Regions from separate parts of the Lysinibacillus sp. NPDC096418 genome, predicted to be linked through region 1. Evidence: predicted binding sites of a transcription regulator. Region 1 holds the regulator's gene; the other holds the start of a gene.
What was found. Region 1 encodes LexA, which represses DNA repair genes until DNA is damaged. Its sites were predicted from a motif close to CGAACATATGTTCG; they were not measured.
Positions count from the first base shown of each region.

Region 2: ruvA (Holliday junction branch migration protein RuvA) is a predicted target of LexA. The motif match lies at 2,890-2,903, and genes of this name have one in related genera.

Region 1 is NZ_JBIWEY010000015.1:76,868-84,544, forward strand. It holds gene tkt (transketolase) at 1-1,854, opposite strand, end outside; gene ACIQZG_RS13085 (DUF896 domain-containing protein) at 1,982-2,215, opposite strand; gene ACIQZG_RS13090 (YneB family resolvase-like protein) at 2,280-2,945, opposite strand; gene yneA (cell division suppressor protein YneA) at 2,942-3,256, opposite strand; gene lexA (transcriptional repressor LexA) at 3,424-4,041, shown strand; gene ACIQZG_RS13105 (gamma-glutamyl-gamma-aminobutyrate hydrolase family protein) at 4,104-4,823, opposite strand; gene ACIQZG_RS13110 (prepilin peptidase) at 4,839-5,609, opposite strand; gene ACIQZG_RS13115 (carbon starvation CstA family protein) at 5,733-7,187, opposite strand; gene ACIQZG_RS13120 (DUF2339 domain-containing protein) at 7,359-7,677, opposite strand, start outside.
Region 2 is NZ_JBIWEY010000001.1:228,723-236,399, forward strand. It holds gene queA (tRNA preQ1(34) S-adenosylmethionine ribosyltransferase-isomerase QueA) at 145-1,185, opposite strand; gene ruvB (Holliday junction branch migration DNA helicase RuvB) at 1,204-2,208, opposite strand; gene ruvA (Holliday junction branch migration protein RuvA) at 2,227-2,847, opposite strand; gene ACIQZG_RS01090 (phosphotransferase) at 2,998-3,861, opposite strand; gene ACIQZG_RS01095 (LysM peptidoglycan-binding domain-containing protein) at 3,866-4,894, opposite strand; gene ACIQZG_RS01100 (transcription repressor NadR) at 5,036-5,569, shown strand; gene ACIQZG_RS01105 (thiol-disulfide oxidoreductase DCC family protein) at 5,754-6,143, opposite strand; gene pheA (prephenate dehydratase) at 6,166-7,044, opposite strand; gene ACIQZG_RS01115 (ACT domain-containing protein) at 7,149-7,604, opposite strand; gene obgE (GTPase ObgE) at 7,629-7,677, opposite strand, start outside.

The DNA.
Region 1 (7,677 bases):
TGAAGATCCCATTTCGATAGCAAGACGTTTTGTTACAGCTTTTGGAAGAACTGATTCTTTGTAAGCTGCGTCTTGTTGCTCGAAGCGATCCATTGCAGGCATAGATACTACTGCTACGTCAATACCTTCAGCTTTTAATGCTTTTTGCGCTTCAACAGCTAAAGATACTTCAGAACCAGCAGCAATAATTAATGCATCAGCGACTTCTTTAGAGGCTGGTGATACTGTGTAAGCACCTTTTTTAACGCCTTCACGTACAGTTTCGATAGGCGCGTCAAGTACTGGTAAGTTTTGACGTGATAATACTAAAACAGTTGGAGTTTTTTCAGAAGATACTGCTAGCTCCCAAGCTACTGAAGATTCGTTCGCATCAGCTGGACGAATTACAGAAAGGTTTGGCATTGCACGTAATGAAGCTAAATGTTCAATTGGTTCATGTGTCGGACCATCTTCCCCAACAGCGATTGAGTCATGTGTAAATACATAAGTAACAGGTAGACCCATTAATGCAGAAAGACGTACAGCTGGACGAACATAGTCAGAGAATACGAAGAAAGTACCACCGAATACGTTTACGCCACCGTGAAGCGCCATACCGTTCATTGCTGCACCCATTGCGAATTCACGAACACCAAACCAAATATTACGGCCTGCATAATTGTCCGCTGAGAAATCGCCAGCGTCCTTCATTGTTGTTTTGTTTGAACCAGCAAGGTCCGCACTACCACCGAAGAATGAAGGTGTTTTCTTAGCTAACGCATTGATTGCTTCACCTGAAGAATTACGAGTTGCAACAGATTTACCTACTTCATAAACAGGTAATTCTGAAGCGAAATCTTCTGGTAATTTACCGTTCATTGCTTTTTCGAATTGTGCAGCTAATTCTGGGAATTCAGCTTTATAAGCTTCGAATAATTCGTTCCATGCACCTTCAGGCCCAGCACCTTGTTCTTGTGCTGCTGCGTTGAATGTGTCATACACTTCTGCAGGAATTTGGAATGGTTCGTGTGGCCACTCATAAGCTGCTTTTGTTAATAACACTTCGTCGTTACCAAGTGGTGCACCGTGTGAATCAGATTTACCAGATTTGTTTGGTGAACCGAAACCAATTACTGTTTTTACTTCGATCAGTGTTGGTTTACCAATAGATTTTTTCGCTTCTTCGATTGTAGCGTTAATTGCTGCTGTATCATTACCGTCAGCTACTTTTAAGTAGTTCCAGCCGTATGACTCGAAGCGTTTTTGAACGTTTTCAGAGAATGATTTTTCTAAATCACCATCTAAAGAGATATCATTTGAATCGTAAAGAACGATTAATTTTTCTAATTTTAAGTGACCAGCTAAAGAAATTGCCTCAGCTGCTACACCTTCCATTAAGTCACCGTCGCCGCATAGTGCGTATGTGTAGTGATCTACAATGTCATAGCCTGGTTTGTTATAAGTTGCAGCTAAATGACGTTCAGCCATAGCCATACCAACTGACATAGCAATCCCTTGACCTAAAGGACCAGTAGTGGCTTCAACACCAACTGTATGACCGTACTCAGGATGTCCTGGAGTTAATGAATCCCATTGACGGAAGTTCTTAATTTCCTCCATTGGTAAGCCATAGCCACCAAGGTGAAGTAAGCTGTATAAAAGCATTGAACCGTGACCTGCTGAAAGTACGAAACGGTCGCGGTTAGTCCATTTTGGATTAGCTGGATTGTGGCGAAGTTGTTTCGTCCATAGCGTGTAAGCCATTGGTGCAGCCCCCATTGGTAAACCTGGGTGACCTGAATTTGCTTTTTCAATTGCATCGATTGACAATGTTCGGATAGCATTAATCGCTAGTTGATCCGCATGTTGAGTCATGATATTGTGACATCCTTTCTCGTCCTAGATATTGTACTTTTACAGTTTAGTCAAGATTCCATAAGAAAACAATGCTTTTGTAATACTACGTAAGATTTATGAAATACTAAATCAAAAAAACGTCACATTAATTCAAGAATTTATTCTTTTTGGCTTGCTTTACCTTTTCTGGCGTTACATCATTTCCTTCTGCATCCACAATTTTCACATTTTCGATTGTATCACGCATTGTTGCACGGAAGGTGTCTAAATATTCTTTACGAAGTGCTGAACGTTCCTTCGCCTCTGCTTCTGTTAGATTTCCTGCTTTTGCCTTTGCTGATAATTCATTGATACGATTAATTTTTTCTTTCGATAACATTATTCCACACCTCTTTCGTACTTATACTACTACAAAAGTATGCAAAAAAGATTAGAAGAGCAAATTATTTGCCTTCTAATCTTTCTTGGTGTTCTTGGAATCTTCGATGTACAGTAGCTTTACTGACATTAAAGCCTAAACCTCTAAGCGTTGTTGCAATTTCTTGAAAAGTAAAGCCTTTGTTACGAAGCTGGATAATCTCTTCAATCGGTACTTCTTTTCGCTCTTGTCCATATGCATTTCCACGATTCGTTAGATTTTTTTCAGGGCGGTAACCGTTTTCGACTGCACGGCGCATACCGCGGCGGATTTTTGCATTATGAATTTTGCGCTGATACTCTTCTACAATCGCTAATATTTCTAGTAACATCGTGTCCATTTCATTTAGCTGAACTGGTCCTGAATCTTCCACCGAAAAAACATCTGTTTCCGTTTTTTGCAATAAATGAAGGACTGCCATACGCGCATTACCACGGCCTAAACGTGTTTCATCTTGAACGAAAAGAGCATTCACGCCTTCTTCTTTTATAAAATCTAGCATTTCAAGGAGTCCTTCTCGCTCAACATCATAGCCACTATGCTTGTCTTTGAAGACACCTTTTATACTGTAACCTTGATTTTTTGCGTAGCTTACAAGTTCATCTTCTTGTCGCTCAAGTGATGAGCTTTGCGTCTCTTTTTCAGTACTAACACGGCAATAGACAACAGCCGATTGTTTTTCATTCATCATTGTTCATTTCTCGCAATTTCTATTGTATTGATGGGTTTAGCTTGCTCGCCAACTACTGGAATAACTAATGACTTTCCTGCCACGATTTTCGAATCTGTTAATTCATTTTTTAGCTTCACGATTTGTATCCACTCATCAGTAGCCATTTTACCACGATGTAGTTCACCTAACGACCATAAACTATCGCCATGTTTGATATCAATTTCTTTATATGTAATTTCTCCAGGATCAGTTATTAAGAGATATCCTGCAAATAATACGCAAGCTCCTAGTAAAATTGAAATATGTATGTTTTTTTTCATCCAACTCATTATCAATTTCCCCTTTTAGAATGTTTGTTCGGAATGTATGTTCTCATAATAAAACGAACAAACGTTTTTGTCAAACACTTTTCGAACCTATGTTTGCATACGTGTTCGCATTCTGCTATACTATTTAATAAGGAAAACGAGTACATAAAGTTAAAGAGGTGAGCATTATGAAAAAAGTTTCGAAAAGGCAAGAGGACATTTTAGCATTCATCAAAGAAGAGGTTCGTGCAAAAGGTTATCCACCATCTGTACGTGAGATTGGAGAAGCTGTAGGACTTGCTTCTAGCTCGACTGTGCATGGTCATTTAGCACGTTTAGAGCAAAAAGGCTTAATTCGCCGTGACCCAACAAAACCACGTGCGATCGAAATCCTAGAGCCTGAAGATACCATTCAAAAGCAAAGTGTCATTCACGTGCCTTTAGTTGGTAAAGTAACGGCAGGTTCACCAATTACCGCGATTGAGAATATCGAGGAATACTTCCCATTACCAGACACATACGGTACTAGTGAGGATCAACTATTCATGCTAGAAATTATGGGTGAATCCATGATTGAGGCAGGGATTTTGGACGGGGATTTAGTCATTGTAAAGCAAAAGTCAACAGCGAATAATGGTGACATTGTTGTAGCGATGACAGAAGAAGATGAAGCAACAGTTAAACGCTTCTACAAAGAAAAAACGCATTTCCGCTTACAACCTGAAAACGCTACGATGGAACCGATTATTGTGGACCAAGTTTCGATTTTAGGACAAGTAGTTGGTCTTTATCGCCGCGTACAATAGTAAAAGTTAAAGCTGCCCTACCAGTCTAAATCTGACTGTATTGGACAGCTTTTCTATTATTATTATTTTGTTTTATATGCCTTACTAGCCTCGACAAATGCTTTAAATAGCTGTTTCGCCGCTTCATTTCCCGCAATTGCTAGTTCCTCAGGGTGCCACTGAACGCCTAAACAAAAAGGTAATGCTTCATGCGCTACAGCCTCGATTATGCCATCACTCGACGTTGCAACAACATTCAATGACTCAGCCAGCACATTGATTGCCTGGTGATGATACGAATTAACAGCAAGCTGCTTTTGTTCAATAATTTTCATTAATAAATTACCTTCGTCAATATTTACATAATGTGTTGCAACACCTCTAGCTGCTTGTTGTGCATGCTTTAATAATTTATTACTTTGAACTTCCGAATCGATATCCTGATATAATGTACCCCCAAGTGCGACATTAAGTAATTGAATACCTCGGCAAATTCCGAAGATTGGCATTTCTCTCTCGATAGCTCTATTTGTCAATGCAAGCTCAACCATATCGCGTTCAGGATAAATTTGCCCTAATTTCGGAGACGGTTCTGCACCAAAATAGAATGGATGCACATCATGACCACCCGAAAGTAATAACCCATCTGCTATAGATAAAACCTGCGAGACATCCTCATCAACACCAAATGGCACTATGATTGGTATCCCGCCTGCTTCTAGTATACTCTTACTATATGCCGCATTTAAACGTGAAGATAAATCATCCTCCGCACAAGCGGTAATTGCAATTACCGGTTTCAAAATTTCATTCCCCCATTAAAAAATTTCAACTTTCTTCCATAATATAAAGTACCACTCATAAATCTTATCGCCATAGAAATACACAATAATCGCCGCAAGGGCAATCGATGGACCAAATGGCACATGCTTTTGTTTCTCTTGTTCCCGTACACGTAGAATCATAATGCCCACAAATATACCAATCACAGCTGCTAAAAACAGCGTCAATAGAGAATCTATCGTGCCTAGCACGAGCCCGATTAAAAAGAATAACTTAATATCGCCCCCACCCATACCACCACGTGACAACACAGCAATGCTATATAATATGCCAAATCCTACAACAGCACCTAGTAAACTATCCCACCAAGGCGTTAAAGGAGATAAAATCCGCCCGACGATGAATAGCGGCAAAAAGAAAATCAGCACTTTATCAGAAATCAACATGTACGAAATATCCGATATAACAATGATGACAAGTAGTGAAATAAATAGCAATGCCATCAAAAACTCCACATTAAATCCAAGTTGCCAATAAGCAAAAACAAATAACCCGCCTGTGATAAGCTCCATTAACGGATAAATCCATGAGATTTTGTGCCCACAACCACGACACTTCCCGCCTAACAATAAAAACGACAACACCGGTACTAAATCTAGTAGCTTCAGCTGACGTTGACATATCGTACAATGTGAAGGTGGCGATACAATTGACTCCTTCATCGGTACACGTAAGCCAACTACATTAAAAAACGAACCAAAGACTAGTCCAAATACAAAAATCAAACTACTAATTAGCCAATCCAATATGTTCCTCCGCTTCCTCTGAATCGACCGCCATCTCTTACTATGTATCATACATGTTTTTTTGTTTTATTTACCAAAAAAAGTGTGCTTCCACCGAATTTTTTTGGCGGAAACACACTCACCTTAAATTTTAGCCTTGAATGACGTAACATCCTCATCAAGTACGAAGCCTGTACCTCGTTGTTTGTGTGCGTAGGTAAAGAACAATGCAGTAATGGCAATCGCCCCTACAGCACCTCCCACATAAGAAGCAGTTAACGGCAACCCAAAGCCCATCGTTGGCTCAAATAGAATATAGACAAATACCATGCTTGTCATGAAAATTGCTGGTACAGTCGCAATCCAGTGATTTTTGAAGGAAAGGAATAGATACATTGCGCCTACCCATAACGCGATAACAGCTGTTACCTGGTTTGCCCATGAGAAGTAGCGCCATAAAATATTAAAATCTATTTTCGTTAATCCATAAGAAATAACGAATAACGGAACCGCAATCCAGATTCGACTTAGAACCTTGACCTGTGTGAATCTGAAATAATCGGCAATGATCATACGTGCAGCACGAAACGCCGTATCACCTGATGTTATCGGTAAAATAATAACGCCTAGAATTGCCAAAGTACCACCAATTGAGCCAAGCATTAGAATAGAAGCTTCACTTACAACTGCTGCCGGACCACCTGCTGCGATCATTTCATTTAGGCCACCGTAACCACCAAATAAACTCATTGCTGCAGCTGCCCAAATCATCGCGATAATACCTTCTGCAATCATCATCCCATAGAAGATTTTACGGCCTTCTTTTTCATTCTTCGTAGTACGTGAAATGATAGGAGATTGCGTTGCATGGAATCCTGATAGTGCACCACATGTAATCGTAAAGAAAATCAATGGGAAAATCGGTAAAGCTGCTGGGTGCATATTTTTCAGTGTTAATTCAGGAATCGGTGAGCCTGTTACAACAAGACCAATACCTACACCTACTGCGGAAATCACTAATAGTGCACCGAAAAACGGATAAAAACGACCGATGATTTTATCTACCGGTAATAGTGTCGCTAAAATATAATAGACGAAAATAACAAATGTAATAATGGCAAGACTAAATTTTGCATCCATTAAGTTGTATAGAAGCATTGCTGGTGACGATACAAATACTGTCCCTACAAGTACTAACAATAATAATGCGAAAACGTTTACAATATGACGCATGTATTTACCTAAAAATTTTGAAGCTAGCTCCGGTAAATGAGCACCACGGTTACGGATTGAAATCATCCCTGTTAAATAGTCGTGGACTGCTCCAGCAAAAATACAACCTACCACTATCCAGATAAAAGCCACTGGCCCATAAAGTGCTCCAGCAATTGGTCCAAATACTGGTCCCACCCCTGCAATGTTTAGTAGCTGAATAAGTGAATTTTTCGACGTTGACATTGGTACATAGTCAACCCCATCAGCATTCACATATGCTGGTGTAGGACGTTCCTCTTTCTCACCAAATACCTTTTCTACATACTTTCCATACGTGAAATAACCTACAATTAATAGCACAATACAAACTAAAAACGTAATCATTCAAACACCCCTTTGTTCACGGAATTTTCACTATATTAATAATGTTAACACTACAATTAAGTCGCAACAATAATAAAAAAGCGCGAACAAATTGTTTTTTTGTAAATATATGTCGTTTATTCACATAAAAAAAAAGAGGCTCCAACTTGACTTTGGATCCTCTTTAGCAATTTATTTTTTTAATAAGCGATTCGATAAAAATAAGCCAAGCCCACCAATTGTCATAAATAGTATTGCACGAATTAATAAATCTAGTGCTGATAAATCAAAGAATACTAATTTCACGATGGCGGATACTAAAATCGTAAAGCCGGTTAATCTGAGAACTTTCAAACTTCGCTTCGAGCTAAGCCACAGCGAAATGCTCGCAAACATAAAGAGCATGATTGTCGTTAAAGCAATACGAATCGTCCAATCAAGTAGCTGATTATATGCTAACTGATACAGGAGTCCCCATACGCTAGCCATCACAACCACAATTCCAGCGCTT
Region 2 (7,677 bases), on a different contig from region 1:
AAACAGTACTCCGATTTGTTTCGTTTGTTATTTCCGCTCTACAACATGGTCTGTATTTGACAGTACATTCCACTACAGGCGGCCGCTTTCCGTTCCATGTACTTACATAGTAATTACATCAAGAACATATTTTGGCGTAGAGCCTTACTTTTTTGGTCGAATAAACATTGCATCACCGAAGCTAAAGAAGCGATATTTTTCTGCAACTGCTTGGTTGTATGCACTTAAAATAGTCTCTTGTGTCGCTAATGTACTCACAAGCATTACAAGTGTTGATTTTGGTAAATGAAAATTTGTGATTAAACCATCTACGACTGAGAATTCATAGCCTGGATAAATGAAGATAGAAGTCCAACCTTGCTCAGCACGTATTTCGCCATTATATTTTGAGCCGATTGTTTCTAATGTGCGCGTTGAAGTTGTACCAACTGCCACGACATTGCCGCCGTTTGCTTTGACACGATTTATGACCTCGGCTGCTTCTTCCGTCACACTATAAAACTCGGAATGCATTTCGTGGTTTTCAATGGAGTCTACACTTACTGGACGGAATGTTCCAAGTCCAACATGTAGTGTGATGAATACAATCTCTACACCTTTTGCTTTAACTTGTTCTAATAATTCTTCTGTGAAATGAAGACCAGCTGTTGGTGCTGCAGCAGAACCTCGCTCTTTAGCATATACGGTTTGATAGCGATCTTGGTCATCTAACTTTTCACGAATATACGGAGGCAGTGGCATTTCACCAAGCTGCTCTAAAATTTCATAGAAAATACCGTCATACTTAAATTCGAACAGGCGTCCACCATGATCTAATTCGCCCGTACAAGTGGCAGTCAGTAAACCTTCACCGAACGTAACCACAGTGCCTAATTTTACACGTTTTGCAGGCTTCACAAGTGTTTCCCATTCATCTGTACCAGCTGTTTGTTTTAACAGCAGGACTTCAATATGTGCACCTGTTTCCTCTTTTACGCCCATTAAACGGGCAGGTAAAACACGTGTATCATTTAGCACTAAGCAGTCTCCTGCATTTAGCTCATCTAAAATATGCGCAAATTTGTGGTGCTCCACTTTTTTTGAACCGGGTGTCACCACCATTAAGCGACTGGCAGTACGGTCCACAAGTGGTGTTTGCGCAATTAGTTCCTCTGGTAATTCAAAATCAAAATCTTCTACACGCATTGTAAATACTTCCTTCTTTTATGTTTGTTGAGGATACTCATATCCAAAATGTTCGTAGGCAAGATGCGTAGCTACGCGTCCCCTTGGCGTACGCTGGATTAAACCAATTTGCATTAAATATGGCTCGTACACATCCTCAATTGTCACACGCTCTTCACCAATAGATGCAGCTAATGTATCTAAACCTACAGGACCGCCTTGGAAGCGCTCAATCATATTGGTTACAAGCTTATGGTCAATATGGTCGAGTCCTCTTGGATCAACTTGTAACAGTTCGAGTGCTTGTTTAGCAAGTCCATCAGTAATCATACCATCTCCGAGAACTTGTGCATAATCTCGTACTCGTTTCAATAAACGATTTGCAATACGTGGAGTCCCACGGGAACGTCTCGCCATTTCACCAGCAGCTACCTGCTCAATTTCAACATCAAATAAATGCGCACTGCGCACAACAATTTCAGCGAGTGAAGCATCATCATAATACTCTAAACGCAAAAGCACACCAAATCGATCTCGTAGTGGTGCTGATAAAGCCCCAGCTCTCGTTGTTGCTCCAACTAGTGTGAACGGTGGTAAATCTAATCGAACCGAACGCGCTTCAGGGCCTTTTCCAACGACGATATCTAGACAGAAATCTTCCATAGCTGGATACAATACTTCCTCAATTGCACGAGGCAAACGATGGATTTCATCGATAAATAACACATCTCCTGGTTCAAGCGAGCTTAAAATTGCCGCTAAATCCCCAGGTCGCTCAATCGCTGGTCCACTCGTCATGCGCACATTAACATTCATTTCATTAGCAATTACAGCAGCGAGCGTCGTCTTACCAAGCCCAGGAGGACCATATAAGAGCACATGATCTAAACTTTCCTGACGAAGCTTTGCCGCCTCAATGAAAATTTGAAGATTTTCTTTTACTTTATGTTGTCCAATATACTGCGATAAACGCTGTGGACGTAAAGATAATTCAAATTGCTCATCAAAAGTGCCCGCTTCACCATTTATTAATCGTTCCGACATGAGCTCACCCTCCTTTCATTATGTCAATTTCAATAATAATTGTAATGCCTGCTTCATATACGCATCTGTCGTTTGCAGACTGTCATTTTCCTCAAGGCGCGGACGAATTTTTTCAAGTTCTTTTTCAGAATATCCGAGTGCCATTAATGCTAATAATGCTTCTTCAAGTTCATGTTTATGTGGGTTGACGCCGAATAATGGCAATTCATCCTCCATACTTGGTAATTCAATTGTATCTAGAAGTGAGCCTAGCTTGCCTTTTAAATCAAGGATCATTTGACGCGCAGTCTTCTTCCCAACACCTGGGAACTTCACTAAGAACGGCTCATCCTCACGTTCAATCGCACTAATCACTTGTTGCGGATTGCCTGTCGCTAATATGGCTAGCGCTCCCTTAGGTCCAATACCTGACACTAAAATGAGCTTACGGAATAGCTCACGCTGATCCAAATTAGGAAAACCGTATAAAAGTTGTGCATCCTCACGCACATGCAAATGGACATAGATTTGCTGCTCTGTTGCACTCATACGAAAAGCAAATGGATTCGGGGTATTTAACTGCCATCCAATCCCTTGTTGCTCCAATACAATATATTCAGGCGTAATACGTGTTACTTGTCCTTTTAAATAATCATACATGTAAAATCCCTCACATTCATCGTTATCGATTATAGCATATAGCGAACGAATGCTCGACAAAAAGAAAAGGTAAAAGTCCACCTTTTGCAACCAACGGGAAAAAGAATGACCGCCATATTAACGGTCATTCTCAGCTTTTTTGATATGTTATTATGTCTCTACAAATCTATCACTATCGTACCACAATCTTGGCCAATATGTGAGCGCACGTTTCGTAAATGGTAGTAAATAATCTAAAAATACCATTTGTTGATTTAGTGGTAAATCCAGCACATACAACCACTCACGTAATAGCTCATTCGGAAATTTTAATCGATGTAGTTTTCTTTTATCTAAACGCTTAAGTTGTGGTAATTCAACAATTAGTTTTTCTAAATCATAATCCACTGCCGGTAACACCCGATGCAACCATAAGACATATTCGTCATCTGCCTCACCTATATGAGCCAAATCAAAATCTATAAAGCGCAGTTTCCCATCTGTGCACCAAAGAAAATTATGATGAACCACATCTCCATGCAAAAGTGTTAAATCATTTTCCTCTACATCTTCCATTTCAATTAATCGTAGCGATTTTTCACTATATTTAAGTATTTGTGCAACTTCCTCTTTCGTTAAAAATGCACGTATCTCATTGCGTCGACTTTTAAAGCGCATCAAACGCATTTGCCATTTTAATAGTTGTGAGTGTTGGTGCAATCCCTGCACTTGCTGCCAAGCAATTTTTTTAGACGAATCATGCAATGATATTAATAAATCAAGCGATTGCTGTCGATCCTTTTTCTTCGAGAAATCTGCGCTATGGCTTCCTTCTTGCCACAATTGTACAATAAGTTGTTCATCATCACTTGGTACTAACGGTAATGCAAGCGAAGGCTCAAAATGAGCTAGCTGTTGATGAATTGTTCTTACTTTTTCAGCAACTTCTAATTGCTTCGCTCTTTTCACAAAATAATAATTAGACTCATATTTATACTTCCAAATATTAGGTTTTAATTCTTCGACGATATACACGATCTCACCATCGATAAGGCGTCATCCCACCAGGGAAAAATTGAGGTGGCGTCCATGGCGCAAATGGTGGGCATGGCGGTTGACAGTGGCATTGATCAAATTGCCAATTTGGCATCATCGGTGGTGGCATTTCACAAGGCTGTTCCATTTGGTGATGGTGCTGATGGTGTTTTACATTAAATAAAGAAGAAAATGAGCTCGATTCTCGGTATTGACCAGCTCCAGCTATATCATAGGCGGGCATTTGGCATGCCGCCTCTTGTTGCGGCATAGGCATCGAACATGGCATCTCTTGTGGCTGCATTGGCATCTGCATCTGTGGCATTTGCATCTGCGGCATTGGCCAGAACATCTGATGGTGCATTGGTTGGTGACAACTCGAACAATGTGGCATCATGTGCATTTGCGGTTGGTGGCAACTCGAACAATGTGGCATCATGTGCATTTGCGGTTGATGGCAACTCGGACAATGTGGTATCTGTGGCATTACAGGCATTTGTGGCATGATATTCATTGGTGGTGGAGGTGCTGGTTGAGGTGCTGGTGTTGGTGGAGGTGCTGGCGCTGGTTGGGGCGCTGGTGTGTGTATCTGGATTGGTGGTAAAGCCGGCTGTTCCATTTGTGGCATAACTAATTGCTGATTCCAATTCATCTCTAAAGGCGGTTGCATCCACATCTGTGGTTGTTGCATAGGCATTGGCATTGGGAACGGTATCGGAATCATTTGAGGCGCTGGTGGAGGCAGAGGTCTTGCCTCCTCCTTTTTAACACTTTCCTTTACATGATGCGTCGGTTGAACAGGTGCTTCTTTTACATGATGCGTTGGTTGAGCAGGTGCTTCTTTTACATGATGCATTGGTTGAGCAGGTGTTGCTTTGTGTATTTTTTCAGGCAAAATAATCTCCATGCCGGGCACAATATAATCGGGGTTGGCAAGATGGACGTTGAGCCGTTTCAAATCTTCAAACGAAATGCCGTACTCTTTGGCAATCTTCCACAATGTATCTCCCTTTTTAACAATATGAATACGCACTTTCTTCCTCCCTTCCTCTCTTCGTATCATATGTGCGAATATCTATTTGGATACAAAAAATTCACGCATAACCAAAAAGCTTCATGTTACACTAAGCACTAAGGAATTGATTTCCTTCATTACTGGCAGAGGTGATCTCTTATGAAAAAAATGTTAGGCGAGGAACGCCGACTGCAACTTCTTATACAATTACAAAAAAGCAAAACGCCCATTACAGGGACAGATCTAGCGAAATTTGCGAATGTTTCTAGACAGGTCATTGTGAATGACATGACCCTTTTAAAAGCAAGAAATGAGCCAATCATCGCGACAAGCCAAGGCTATCTATACATGCACCCAGATCAACTCAGTCAAACTGTTGAACGCACGATCCCTTGCTTCCATTCATCAGGAGATGCAAAAGATGAACTCCTTACGATTGTCGACTGTGGTGGCACAGTAAAGAACGTGATTGTCGAACATCCCATTTATGGTGAAATTACAGCTTCCATTATGGTATCTAATCGACATGATGTAGAGAGATTTATACAACGCGTTCAAGATACAAAAGCGAGCTACCTTTCAGAACTTACAGGTGGTACACATTTGCATGTTATTTCTGCACCCTCTTTAGAAACGCTAGATATAATCGAAAATGCCTTACGTACTAAGGGCTATTTAGTGAATGAACAATAGTATAAAAACTATAAAAAAGATTGTCCGTATGTAATCGGACAATCTTTTTTATAGGAACATCATTGAATCAAAAAATGTACGATGTATTTGTATTTTATTCTCGTTTTCCACCCTAGCTGCTCGATAATTTCATCCATGTAGATGCAAATAAAAAGTGCAAATGCCATTACAGCACATGCACTTCTTATAAAAAGCGTTGTCTTTGTTCTGCAGTTGGTAGCAAGCATGCTTCCTTTTGACCAAATAATCGATAACGACTTTTGGCAAAAAGTCGATAGAAAAAGTTACGAATAAAAGGCGGTACAGCAAGCAAAACATAAAATAATTTCCAAGCTCCGTCTAAATGTCGACAAACTCTTAAAGGAGCAGTGGATTCCGAATAAGCCTGACCACCTTCTATCAAAATCACACTATCTACATCAGCAGGAATTTTATATTCTTTAAGTAGCCTTTGCCCCTCTTCACTTTGAATCGAAGCAAACTGAAAGTAAGCAGCCTTATCACGCTTGATAATAAACTGCACACTGCTATCGCAAAAATTACAAATACCATCAAATAAGATTATGCCACTCATTTAATCGCCTCCTACCCAAACTTCACGACTCTTCTGGTGTAATATACGTAAAGTATGTACCTAGTGACTTCACTTTGCAACCAAGAGCAGCTAACTCCTCCATCGCCCCACGCATCATCGGCTCTTTTTCATCTGCCAAGACATCAATCATGAAGAAGTAATCGCCAAGTCCTGTTTTTAAAGGACGTGACTCAATTTTACTTAAATTAAGCTGACGCCATGCAAAAACAGATAGAACTTGGTGAAGTGCCCCTGAACGGTCCGTTGGTAAGGTAAGCATAAAGGTTGTTTTTGCCTGACCATCTGATAATTCTTGTGGTAGGCGTTTGTTTTGCTTCGATAATACAAAGAAACGAGTATGGTTGAAGTGGAAATCATGTATGTTTGCTTGAACTATTTCCAAGCCATATTTTTCAGCAGCTGAAGCATTCCCAACTGCCGCAATACATTCAGTTGGATTTTCGGAAACAAACTTTGCTGCTGCCGCTGTCGAAGTTGTTTGATGTAGCGGTACATCACTAAAACGATAAAATAAATACTTATGGCATTGCGCTAATGCATGTGGATGCGAATAAACACCCTTAATAGATTCCCAGTTTTCTTTTTGCTCTTTATTGACCATTAAATGCTGCTGAATTTTCGATTGTAGCTCACCTGTCACATAAAGTGTTGCTTCATGGAATAAATAATCAAGCGTTAGCGGTACCGAGCCCTCTAATGCGTTTTCAATCGGCACAACTGCTAAATCCACTTTGCCCTCTGCGACTGCCTCAATACACTCTGGAATTGTAGCACATGGCACAAGCCAATCATTCGGAAAAACCCCCTTCGTTGCTAAATATGTAAAAGATGCTTCTGGTCCTAGGTACGCGACTCTTTTTTCCCATTGTTGATTTGTCATTGAAATTGCCTCCTTTGCTACAACTAGTAGCATTTAAACCATTCATAATTTTCTAATATCTCCGGTTAAAAAGAAAGAGCGCACAAAATATGCGCCCATTTCTATTACAATGCACCTGAACTAATAACTTCTGCCGATTCTACAAAATCAAGACGTTTTAGTTGTTGCATTAATTCATCTAGTTCACAACTCATGCTCGTTACATCTAACGATAATGTGACGTTTGCACGACCTTGAATTGGAATCGTTTGATGGATTGTAAGTACATTACAATGTGTGTTCGTCACAGTTTCTAATAGCTTTGCAAGCGTTCCTTTACGGTCCTGAAGCTGTAAAAAGACTGTTAAAATCCGTTCTTGCACAATAGAGTGGAAAGGAAAAACAGCATCACGATATTTATAAAACGCACTACGCGATAAATCTACTTGCTTTACCGCATCCCATATGGAAGATACCGTACCACTTGAAAGTAAGTGTTTTGCCTCCAAAGTTTTTTGCATAGCATCTGTCAAAACGTCTTCACGAACTAAATAATATCGCTGGTTAGCAACGTTTTTCATACTCTTCCCCCTAAAACCTATTCTTTAGTCGACAAATTCGAATTCGAATTCTAGTAAGCGTACGATGTCCCCA